DNA from 3 places in the Lactobacillus sp. IBH004 genome. Region 3 is predicted to be linked to each of the others. Evidence: predicted binding sites of a transcription regulator. Region 3 holds the regulator's gene; each other region holds the start of a gene.
What was found. The regulator Rex, encoded in region 3, represses fermentation and respiration genes when NADH is low (regulators of the CRP and FNR family bind a similar motif). The targets are predictions, from matches to a motif close to TTGTGAANTANTTCACAA.
Positions count from the first base shown of each region.

Region 1 (3,290 bases), 500 kb from region 3:
ATGGACAGAAAATATGTCTGACCATTCACTAACACTAAAGTAGATTATACTTCTACTTTAATTAATCACAAACTACGGTAAAAAATATGAATAACAGATTTACTTTGCACCCATTTATTTTATCACAGATTAGCTTAAAATAATGATTATAATATGTATATTTTTACGGTATGAAATCCGCGCAAGAGAATTGAACTGATATAAATAAACTCACAAAAAATGCCAAAACAATTTTTCAAAAAAAGTTTTGGCATTAATTATTTAAAAATAAATATATCTTGCTTTTCCCAAATTTCACACATTTCTGGGGTATTGAACAAGAATTAAATTGTCCAATACCAAAATCTTATTATGAAATTAAGCCAAAGGCAAGTAAGAATGATATGACCCGCAAATTTGTCCTAAATTTGGGGGTCATATTTTCTGGAGAAAAACTAATTCTCTCAGACTCTAAGAAATGGTTTTAATGTAAGATTATTTTCCTTATTATTCAGGTTTGTAATCAGGATCGATAATTAAAACAGGTTTGATTGTTTTACCAGAAATTGAATCAGCATTGGCCTGATTAATATCTTCAAATTGATAAAACTTTTCAGTCTTATCAAATGGAAACTTCCCTAATTGATAGAACTCAAGCAATCTTGGTATGTCAACTTGTGGAATGGCATCACCCATGTTAACGCCAACCACTTTTCTATCATCTACACAAAGATCGTTCCAAGTAGAAATAGTCAGGTTCTGAGCTGTTACGGCAATTGCTGCGCAGGTACCACCTTGTGCCAAGGCATCGACAGCATTTTTAATAACGCCAGAAACACCAGTAGTATCAACTGTCCAGTCAACGCCATATCCACCAGTTAATTCCTTGATCTTGGCAACTGGGTCTTCTTCTTTACTGTTGATTGTATGTGTGGCACCTAATTCTTTAGCTAATTCAAGCCGCTCTGGAACAACATCAACTGCTATTACTTTAGTGCAGCCACTAATTACACCAGCCATCATTGCAGCTAATCCTACTGCGCCAGTACCAAAGACAGCAATGGTATCGCCTGGTCTAGCTTTCAGAGTGTTGAAAACAGTACCGGAACCGGTAACGTAGCCGCAGCCGAGAGGGCCAACTTTGCGCAAGTCGATATTATCAGCAATTTTTACTGCATTTCTCTGATCAACTACAGTAGTGGTAGTGAATGATGATTGGTTAAACATATCACAAATTCTGTGACCATCTTTTTGGAAATGATCATCACCATCTGCACGGACACCGGAAAGATTATAGTCGCTATAATGACGGCATTGGGTTGGGATACCCTTTAAACAATTATCACAAATACCATCAGCGTAGAAAGATAAAATTACGTGATCGCCTACACTGAAGTTTTTAACTTGGTCACCAACTTTTTCAACAATTCCGGAACCCTCATGTCCTAGAATTACTGGGTAGCCAACACTTGAATCACCTTTGCGCAAGGCTTCATCTGAGTGGCAGATTCCGCTTGCTACCATGTGAATTTGCAAGTCAGTGGGTCCTACTTCGTGTAAATCAATATTGTCTTCGATCTCAAACGGATCGCCCATTTTTTTAACAACAGCAGCTTTTATTTTCATAAAAAAATCCTCCTTACCTGTTAGCGATTTCAAGATTATTGTGAACCTGTACACATAAAAATGCAATAGTTTTTTAGGAAAAAACATACCTGAACATACCGCACTACGCTAATTTAATTGAACTAGCGGCGATTTTTTCTGATAGCGGTAACATTGCCATTACCATTGCCTCTCACCAGCTTTCTCAGCTAAACTTTAAGTGGAGGTATAAATTTATGACGCACTGGTATGAGCATGCAATAATTTACCAAATTTATCCCAAATCTTTTCAAGACAGTAATGATGATGGTATTGGTGATTTAAATGGAATCAGGCAGAGATTACCTTATTTACAGCAGCTCGGTATTAATACTATTTGGCTAAATCCAGTTTTTGTTTCCCCACAGGTTGATAACGGCTATGATGTGGCAGATTATTTTAAAATTGATCCCCGAATGGGAACAATGAAAGACATGAAAGCTCTAATTGCTGCTTGTCATCAAGTAGGGATTCATGTGCTTTTAGATTTTGTTTTAAACCATACTTCTGATCAAAATGAATGGTTTCAAAAGGCCAAAAGTGATCCGCATAGTCAATACCGCGACTACTATATTTTTGCAGGTGCAAATAATCAGCGTCCCAATAACTGGGGCAGCTTTTTTGGCGGCAGCGTTTGGGAACCGGATCCGGCAGGTACGGGCCAATTTTATTTCCATTTGTTTGACAAGCACATGCCCGATTTAAACTGGCGTAATCCTAAAGTAAGACAAGAAATGCTCAAAATTGCGGAATTTTGGTTGGCTCAAGGAATAGATGGCTTGCGCCTTGACGCTTTTATTCATATTGCCAAGGCAGATTTACGGCAAAGTTTTCCGGTAAAGGAAGTTACAAACGAAGATGACCAAACGGTAGTTGCCGAACCCTTTTTTGCTAATTTGCCCCAAGTTCAGAAATGGCTGCGACCATTTTGTGAGCAGATAAAAAAGGATTATCCAGAAGCTTTGCTTTTGGGGGAAGCTGCCAGCGCTAATGTTAACTTAGCAGCGGACTATACGGCAAAAGACCACCATCTTTTAGATAGTGTTGTTACTTTTCGTTATTTTAAGGATGATCAAGGGCACATTGATCCTAACTTGCCTGCAGCTGTTCAGCCTAAAGGACTTGACTGGGATGCTTTTAAGAAGACGCAGGTTATTTGGCAGCAAACTTTGGCGCAGGTTTCTCAACCTACATTATATTGGAGTAATCACGACATGCCGCGGCTGGCTAGCAGAATAGCAAAAACTGAAACACAGGCACGCAGCTTAGCAATGTTGATGTATTTGCAACGGGGAATCCCCATTATCTACTATGGCGAAGAATTAGGCTTAAAAAATCTGCTTTTTACTGCTAAAGAAGAGTTTAATGATCAAGAAGCGGAAGGCTTTATCACGAAAGCTGTAGATTGGGGTCTAACAAAAGCAGCAGCACTAAAAATGGTCAGCCAAGCCCACAAAATGCCGGCACGAGGGCCGATGCCGTGGACAACTAAAAAGCCAAATTATGGTTTTTCAAAAGTGAGACCATGGCTTGAAGGTCAAAGCCAAAATAACGCTAATGTTCAGGCCGAACTGGATGACCCTGACAGTATGTTTAACTTCTACAGACAACTGATTAGTTTGAAAAAAACGGCTTTGTTTCAATCAGGTAGTTTTTACTTGCTAGCA
Region 1 is NZ_CP110217.2:1,837,513-1,840,802, reverse strand. It holds gene LDX54_RS08995 (NAD(P)-dependent alcohol dehydrogenase) at 487-1,605, opposite strand; gene LDX54_RS08990 (alpha-glucosidase) at 1,821-3,290, shown strand, end outside.
Region 1: LDX54_RS08995 (NAD(P)-dependent alcohol dehydrogenase) is a predicted target of Rex. The motif match lies at 1,644-1,661, and genes of this name have one in related genera.

Region 2 (3,290 bases), 870 kb from region 3:
ATTGGTCCGATTGTTAAATCAAAGGTTCCAGCGGAAATTTTGCTGTAATGATAGGCGTCTTTACACATACGGTAAATAGTAGGGGTAACTTTGACCGGTTTAATTCCGGCATATTTGTTAATTTTGTCTATTTCACTGCCTTTTTGATTAACGGTAGTTTCAGTGGCTAACTGTTTAATGCGCTTAAAACCCGCTTTTAAGGCTTTTTGCTGGTGTTTATTGTAAATTTTAATGGTGCAAACTGTTCCCATTAGAAATTGAGTATCTGAAGTGGGGGTAGTGGTAACAGCGGTTTTGGCCGGTGCTGTGTCTTTACTCTGAGTTGAGCAAGCTGTCAGGTTGAAACTTGCTAATAGTGATACGAGTATCAGCAAAAACTTGTTTGTTCGCTTCGTCATATAATTTATTTCTCCTAATAAAAAAGAGCGGCTAAATGTCACTCTTTTTGTGATTAACTAATTATATTTTTATTCTTGATAAACGATATTGTCAACATTGATGGTTCCGCTTTTACCTTTTTGAGCGGCATTAATTAGTTGTTCAGCGTAAGCAATAAATGAATGAGAAGATTCTGTTGCTCCTGAAACAGCTTGTACTTTTTCAGTATTTCCTTTAGCTTTGATGAATTCCTTTTGTAATTTTGGAATGTATTCTTTAGGACCAACTTTGTTAACCTTCTTCATTTGCTTTTCATAAGCAGCATTCTTGGTCTTAGAAACTCCCTTTTTATTAACTTGGTCATAAGTAAAGTCACTGATTTTACCCTTTTTAATTACCATAGTTAAAACTTGACGATAGCCGTGACTATAATTCTTTTCAGCTAATTTATATGTACCATCTTTCATCTTCTTATTATTATTGATGTGAATGGTGGCTGTATCACCTTTTTGAGCGGCTTGAGTTAGCTGGTTAACATAGTTCTTTAAAGTATTACTGGAACTAGTGGCTCCAGTAACAACTTGAATAGCGCTCGAATTAGCACCATTTGCCGCGAATGATTTTTGTAGTTGTGGGATGTATTCCTTAGGGCCAATCTTTGCTTGAGAATACTTCTTCATTTGTGATTCATATTTAGTATCCTTTGCCTTTGACTTGCCGTTCTTGTCTACATTGTCATAGCTAGTGTCTGTAACCTTGCCACCTTTAACAGTCATAGAAACCTTTACTTTATAGCCATTGAAATAGTTGTCTTCTACTAATTTGTAAACACCGTCTTGCAGTTTACCACCGGCAATTTGCTTAGGAGCTTTCTTTTTCTCAACTTTGCTTACCTTTGGCTTAGAATCGCTTGAAGAACTTTTCTTAGCTGTTGTTGAACAAGCACTTAATAAAAGTGTAGAGAGTGCCAGAATGGCAGTACTATATATTAAATTATTCTTTTTCATAATATCTCCCTCAGTAATAATAAAAGATTATAACATTGTGTACGTGTTCACTTACTATAATTATAAGATAGAGCTCTACTTTGTGCAACTACAAAATATGAAAGCGAAAACTTATAATGATAGCAATTAAATCGTATAAGTAAAATATTACGAACATAGTTTGTGAAAGTGACCACTTTACCATAGTCCAAAACACTAGTATAATATAATATAACTAGTATATTCGCATTAAGGAGTGTTAAAAGTGGCTGAAACAAATATTGTAGTTATTGGCGGCGGCTATGGTGGTCTGTATACGACTAAGCACCTTGCCAAGAAATTAAAAAAGCGGCATGATATCAAAATCACGCTGATTGATAAAAATCCTTATATGACTATGATGACTTCACTTCATGAAGTTGCGGCTAACAGGGTAGAAGCCAAAAGTTTGAAATATGATCTGCAACGTTTATTTTCGCGGAGAAAAAATGTTGATGTTGTAACTGACAATGTTACCAAAATTGATCAATCTGCCAAAAAAGTTATTGGCGATAACGGCAGTTATCCCTACGATTATGTCATATTAGCTATTGGTTCGCAGCCTAATGACTTTAATACTCCTGGTGTTAAAGAAAACGGCTTTGTTTTAGGCAATCTGGACGATGCAGAGCAATTACGTGACCACATTGATATGATGGTTCATTTAGGTTCTAAAGAACGCGATCCTGAAAAGCGGGCACAGTATCTTAACTTTGTCGTTGTTGGTACCGGGTTTACTGGCACTGAAATGGCCGGAGAATTAAATTCTTGGCGTGGTGATTTAGCTAAAAAATATAACCTGCAAAAAGATGATATCAAGATAACCATGATGGAAATGGCACCAACGGTTATGAATATGCTTGATCGCTCTGATGCTGATAAGGCAGAAAAATATCTCTTAAAACAAGGTGTAGAAATTAAAGTCAATACTGGCGTTGTTGGTGTTCATGAAAATTATATTGATCTTAAAGATGGTTCAACATATCCGACCAGAACTTTAATTTGGACTGCTGGTGTTAAAGCTGTTGATACTGCTAAAAACTTTGGTTTTGAGACTGGCAGAGCCGGCAGAATTATAGTTAATGAATATTCCCAAATTCCAACCGATCCCCATGTTTACGTCATAGGAGATGTTGCTCTTTATGATGCTAACGGTAGCGGCCGTGGTGAACCACAAGTGGTTCAGGGAGCTGAATCTGCTGGTAAGTGTGCTCTAAGAAATATTTTGAGTCAGATTAACGGCGGTGAACCCGTTAAGTTTAAAGGCACCTATTCAGGATTTATGGTTTCTTTAGGGCCTGCTTGGGGTGTGGCCTCTCTTGTTAACACTTTCCATCTGAGCGGCTTTTTCGCAATCTTAATGAAAGACATAGTGGACATGATTTACTTTATGGAAATCTATTCTGGTCACTATCTCTTCCATTATATTATGGATGAATGGTTCAGAATTAAGCGCCCAACTTTATGGCGCGGCAATCTTAACCGGTATGGCAATGTCTTATGGACTGTACCTTTGAGAATTTACTTAGGCTTAATGTGGTTAGTAGACTGCTGGTATAAAGTTCAAGGTAGCGGCTCCTGGTTTACCAACAAATTGCAATTGCATTTTCCATGGCTTGTGCAAGCTGCAACCAGTGGCGCTTCACAGAAAGCTGCCGCTACTACAGCAGCAAGCGGCAAGGCAGCGACTTCTGCTGCTCCTGCACTATTTTCTCTAAACTATGACTATGGTCACTCACCAATGGCTGTTTTTGATAAAATGCCAAACTGGGTACAATCAATGACTAAAGTCATGATTCCTAACAAGGATGCGGCATTAGTTGCTCAAAAGACAATGACGTGTTTGGAAATTGCATTAGGAATTATGCTGGTTTTAGGATTATGCAC
Region 2 is NZ_CP110217.2:245,702-248,991, forward strand. It holds gene LDX54_RS01155 (FAD:protein FMN transferase) at 1-398, opposite strand, end outside; gene pplA (extracellular electron transfer flavoprotein PplA) at 468-1,385, opposite strand; gene LDX54_RS01165 (FAD-dependent oxidoreductase) at 1,630-3,290, shown strand, end outside.
Region 2: pplA (extracellular electron transfer flavoprotein PplA) is a predicted target of Rex. The motif match lies at 1,421-1,438, and genes of this name have one in related genera.

Region 3 (3,290 bases):
TTTAGTAGTTTTGGCTCTGACAATATTTTTTTGAATAAATTCTTCGTCTTTTTTGATTTGCTCTTGCTGCTTTTCATACGCTTCTTCTTGCTGGCGATCACGCAGCTGCCGTTCAGCAACGTATGCGGAATAATTCCCCTTAAAGACAGTTAATTTGCCAAATTGCAATTCAAAAATCTGTGTGGCTAAATTATCTAAAAAATACTGATCGTGGGAAACAACTAAAATAGCACCAGAATAGTTTTTAAGATAACTTTCCAGCCAGTCCAGAGTGTCTAAATCAAGGTAGTTGGTAGGCTCATCAAGTAATAGCAGAGCAGGCTTGCGCAGTAGCAATTTAACAAATGAAAGTCTGGTCTTTTCTCCTCCGGAAAGACTTGCGATTTTTTTTGACCAAGTTGCTTCAGGAAAGTTAAAGCCATTCAAAATACTTTTGATATCAGACTGGTAGGTATAGCCCCCTTGCTGCTCAAAGTTGAATTGCAGCTGGTCATACTGTTTTAACAAATCACTTCTTTTAGGGTTAGCAGCGATGTCTTGCTGTAAACTTGTGATTTTTTTGCTCATATTAATTAATGAAGTAAAAACAGACAACATTTCTTCCCAAATTGTTTTACTTTCATTTAAGCCATTTTCTTGGGCAATATAGCCGACATCTATGTTTTTATTGATGGTGAAGTCACCATGTGTGGCTTCTTCTTCACCAGTCATAATCTTAAGCAAGGTCGTTTTACCGACACCATTTGGTCCAATAAGACCGATTCTGGCATTTGCGTCAATTGAAAAATTGACATTTTTAAATAATGTGTTGGCACCAAATTGTTTTTCTAAATCGTGTCCTTGTGCAATTATCATAATTTTTCACCTAAAAACCATTTTAGCATATGTATTGAATTTCTTGTGTGAGAGTTTGATGGATATATGAAAGAAAAAGAGCAAAAATACAGCTTTTTAAGCGTGAATGAATAAAAATACCACTTTCTATTATCAAGCCTGTTACCATTTTGCTAAAATTTAAAAGATTGTGAAAAAAATGTTTGCAAATGACGTAAATTTATAGGTAAAATAGAATTGATTGCTGAGAAATTCACAAGAACGAATTATGGTTACTTAATTAAGTTGGAGGCTTCTTAAATGGAAAAAATCAAAATACCAACGGCAACGGCTAAAAGGTTGCCGTTATATTACCGTTATCTTATTATCTTAAATGAGGCTGGCAAAGAAAAAGTTTCTTCGACTGAATTGTCTGAAGCTGTTCAGGTAGACAGTGCTTCAATCAGACGTGATTTTTCTTATTTCGGCGCTTTGGGCAAAAGGGGTTATGGCTACGATGTAAAAAGTTTACTTTCTTTTTTTAAAAAGATTTTAAACCAAGACACTTTAACAAATGTTGCTTTGGTTGGCGTAGGTAACTTGGGTCATGCTTTATTAAATTACAATTTTAAACGCTCAAATAATATTCGCATTTCTTGTGCTTTTGATATTGATGAGAAAATTACCGGCAGAATTCTAAGCGGTGTGCCTGTCTATGATATGAGTGAACTTAAAAAGCAGCTTAGTGACCAACAAATTTCTATTGCGATTTTAACGGTGCCATCTGCGGCTGCTCAAAAAACTGCTGATGATATGGTAGAAGCTGGAATTAAGGGAATCATGAATTTCACCCCAATTCGTTTATCTGCACCAAGTGGCATTAGAATTCAAAACGTTGATTTGGCTACTGAGTTGCAGACACTTATTTACTTTCTTGATTCGGATAAGAAAAAATAGTTTTAAAAAGCAAATTAGCACTTTTTTACTCAAAGTGCTAATTTTTTCTTGCATTTTTTCATAAAAGGGGTTATTATCATAAATGTAAGTTAGCACTTAACAAATAGGAGTGCTAATGGCACATAAAAGAGATTAAAATTTAATTTTAGGAGGGACAAACGTGTTACAACCAATTGGTGATCGCGTGATCGTAAAAGTTAAAGAAGAAGAAGAAAAGACTGTAGGCGGAATCGTCCTGGCTTCTAATGCTAAACAAAAGCCGACAGAAGGTGAAGTAGTTGCTGTTGGTGAAGGTAACTTTGCTGAAAATGGCAACAAAATACCTATGACTGTTAAGGAAGGCGACGTTGTTTTATACGACAAGTATTCTGGTACAGATGTTAAATACGATGGTCAAAAATATTTAGTCCTTCACGAAAAAGATATTTTAGCAATTGTTAAGTAATTAAGGAGCGTATAAAAATATGGCAAAAGAAATTAAATTTTCAGAAAAAGCAAGACGTTCCCTGTTAAAGGGCGTTGACAAATTAGCTGATACTGTTAAGGCTACTATTGGTCCTAAGGGTAGAAACGTTGTTTTGGAGCAATCTTACGGCAACCCAGACATTACTAACGATGGTGTGACAATTGCCAAGGCAATTGAATTAAAAGACCACTATGAGAATATGGGTGCTAAGTTAGTTGCAGAAGCAGCACAAAAGACCAATGATATTGCCGGTGATGGTACTACTACTGCGGTTGTTTTAACCCAAGCAATTATTCGTGAAGGTATGAAGAATGTTACTGCTGGTGCTAACCCTGTTGGTGTTCGTCGCGGTATTGAAAAAGCCACAAAAGCTGTAGTAAATGAATTACACAAGATTAGTCATACTGTTTCTTCAAAAGACCAAATTGCTCAAGTTGCTTCAGTTTCTTCAGCTTCAAAAGAAGTTGGTGATTTAATCGCTGACGCAATGGAAAAAGTTGGTAATGATGGAGTTATCACTATTGAAGACTCACGTGGTATTGAAACTGAATTATCAGTAGTTGAAGGTATGCAATTTGACCGTGGTTACCTGTCACAATACATGGTAACTGATAATGACAAGATGGAAGCTGATCTTGACAATCCATATATTTTAATTACTGATAAGAAGATTTCTAACATTCAAGACATCTTGCCATTGTTACAAGAAATTGTGCAACAAGGCAAATCACTTTTAATCATTGCCGATGATGTTTCTGGTGAAGCTTTGCCAACATTAGTTTTGAACAAGATTCGTGGTACATTCAATGTTGTTGCTGTTAAGGCTCCTGGCTTTGGCGACCGTCGTAAAGAACAACTGCAAGATATTGCCGCTTTAACTGGTGGTACAGTAATTACTGAGGACTTAGGGCTCGAATTAAAGGACACTAAGATTGACCAACTAGGTCAAGCTCGCCGGATTACTGTAACTAAGGACTCAACTACTATTGTTGATGGTTCAGGTTCAGATGAAGCAATTAAAGACCGTGAGGACTCAATTAGAAAGCAAATTGCA
Region 3 is NZ_CP110217.2:1,340,997-1,344,286, reverse strand. It holds gene LDX54_RS06700 (ABC-F family ATP-binding cassette domain-containing protein) at 1-855, opposite strand, end outside; gene LDX54_RS06695 (redox-sensing transcriptional repressor Rex) at 1,135-1,770, shown strand; gene groES (co-chaperone GroES) at 1,931-2,215, shown strand; gene groL (chaperonin GroEL) at 2,235-3,290, shown strand, end outside.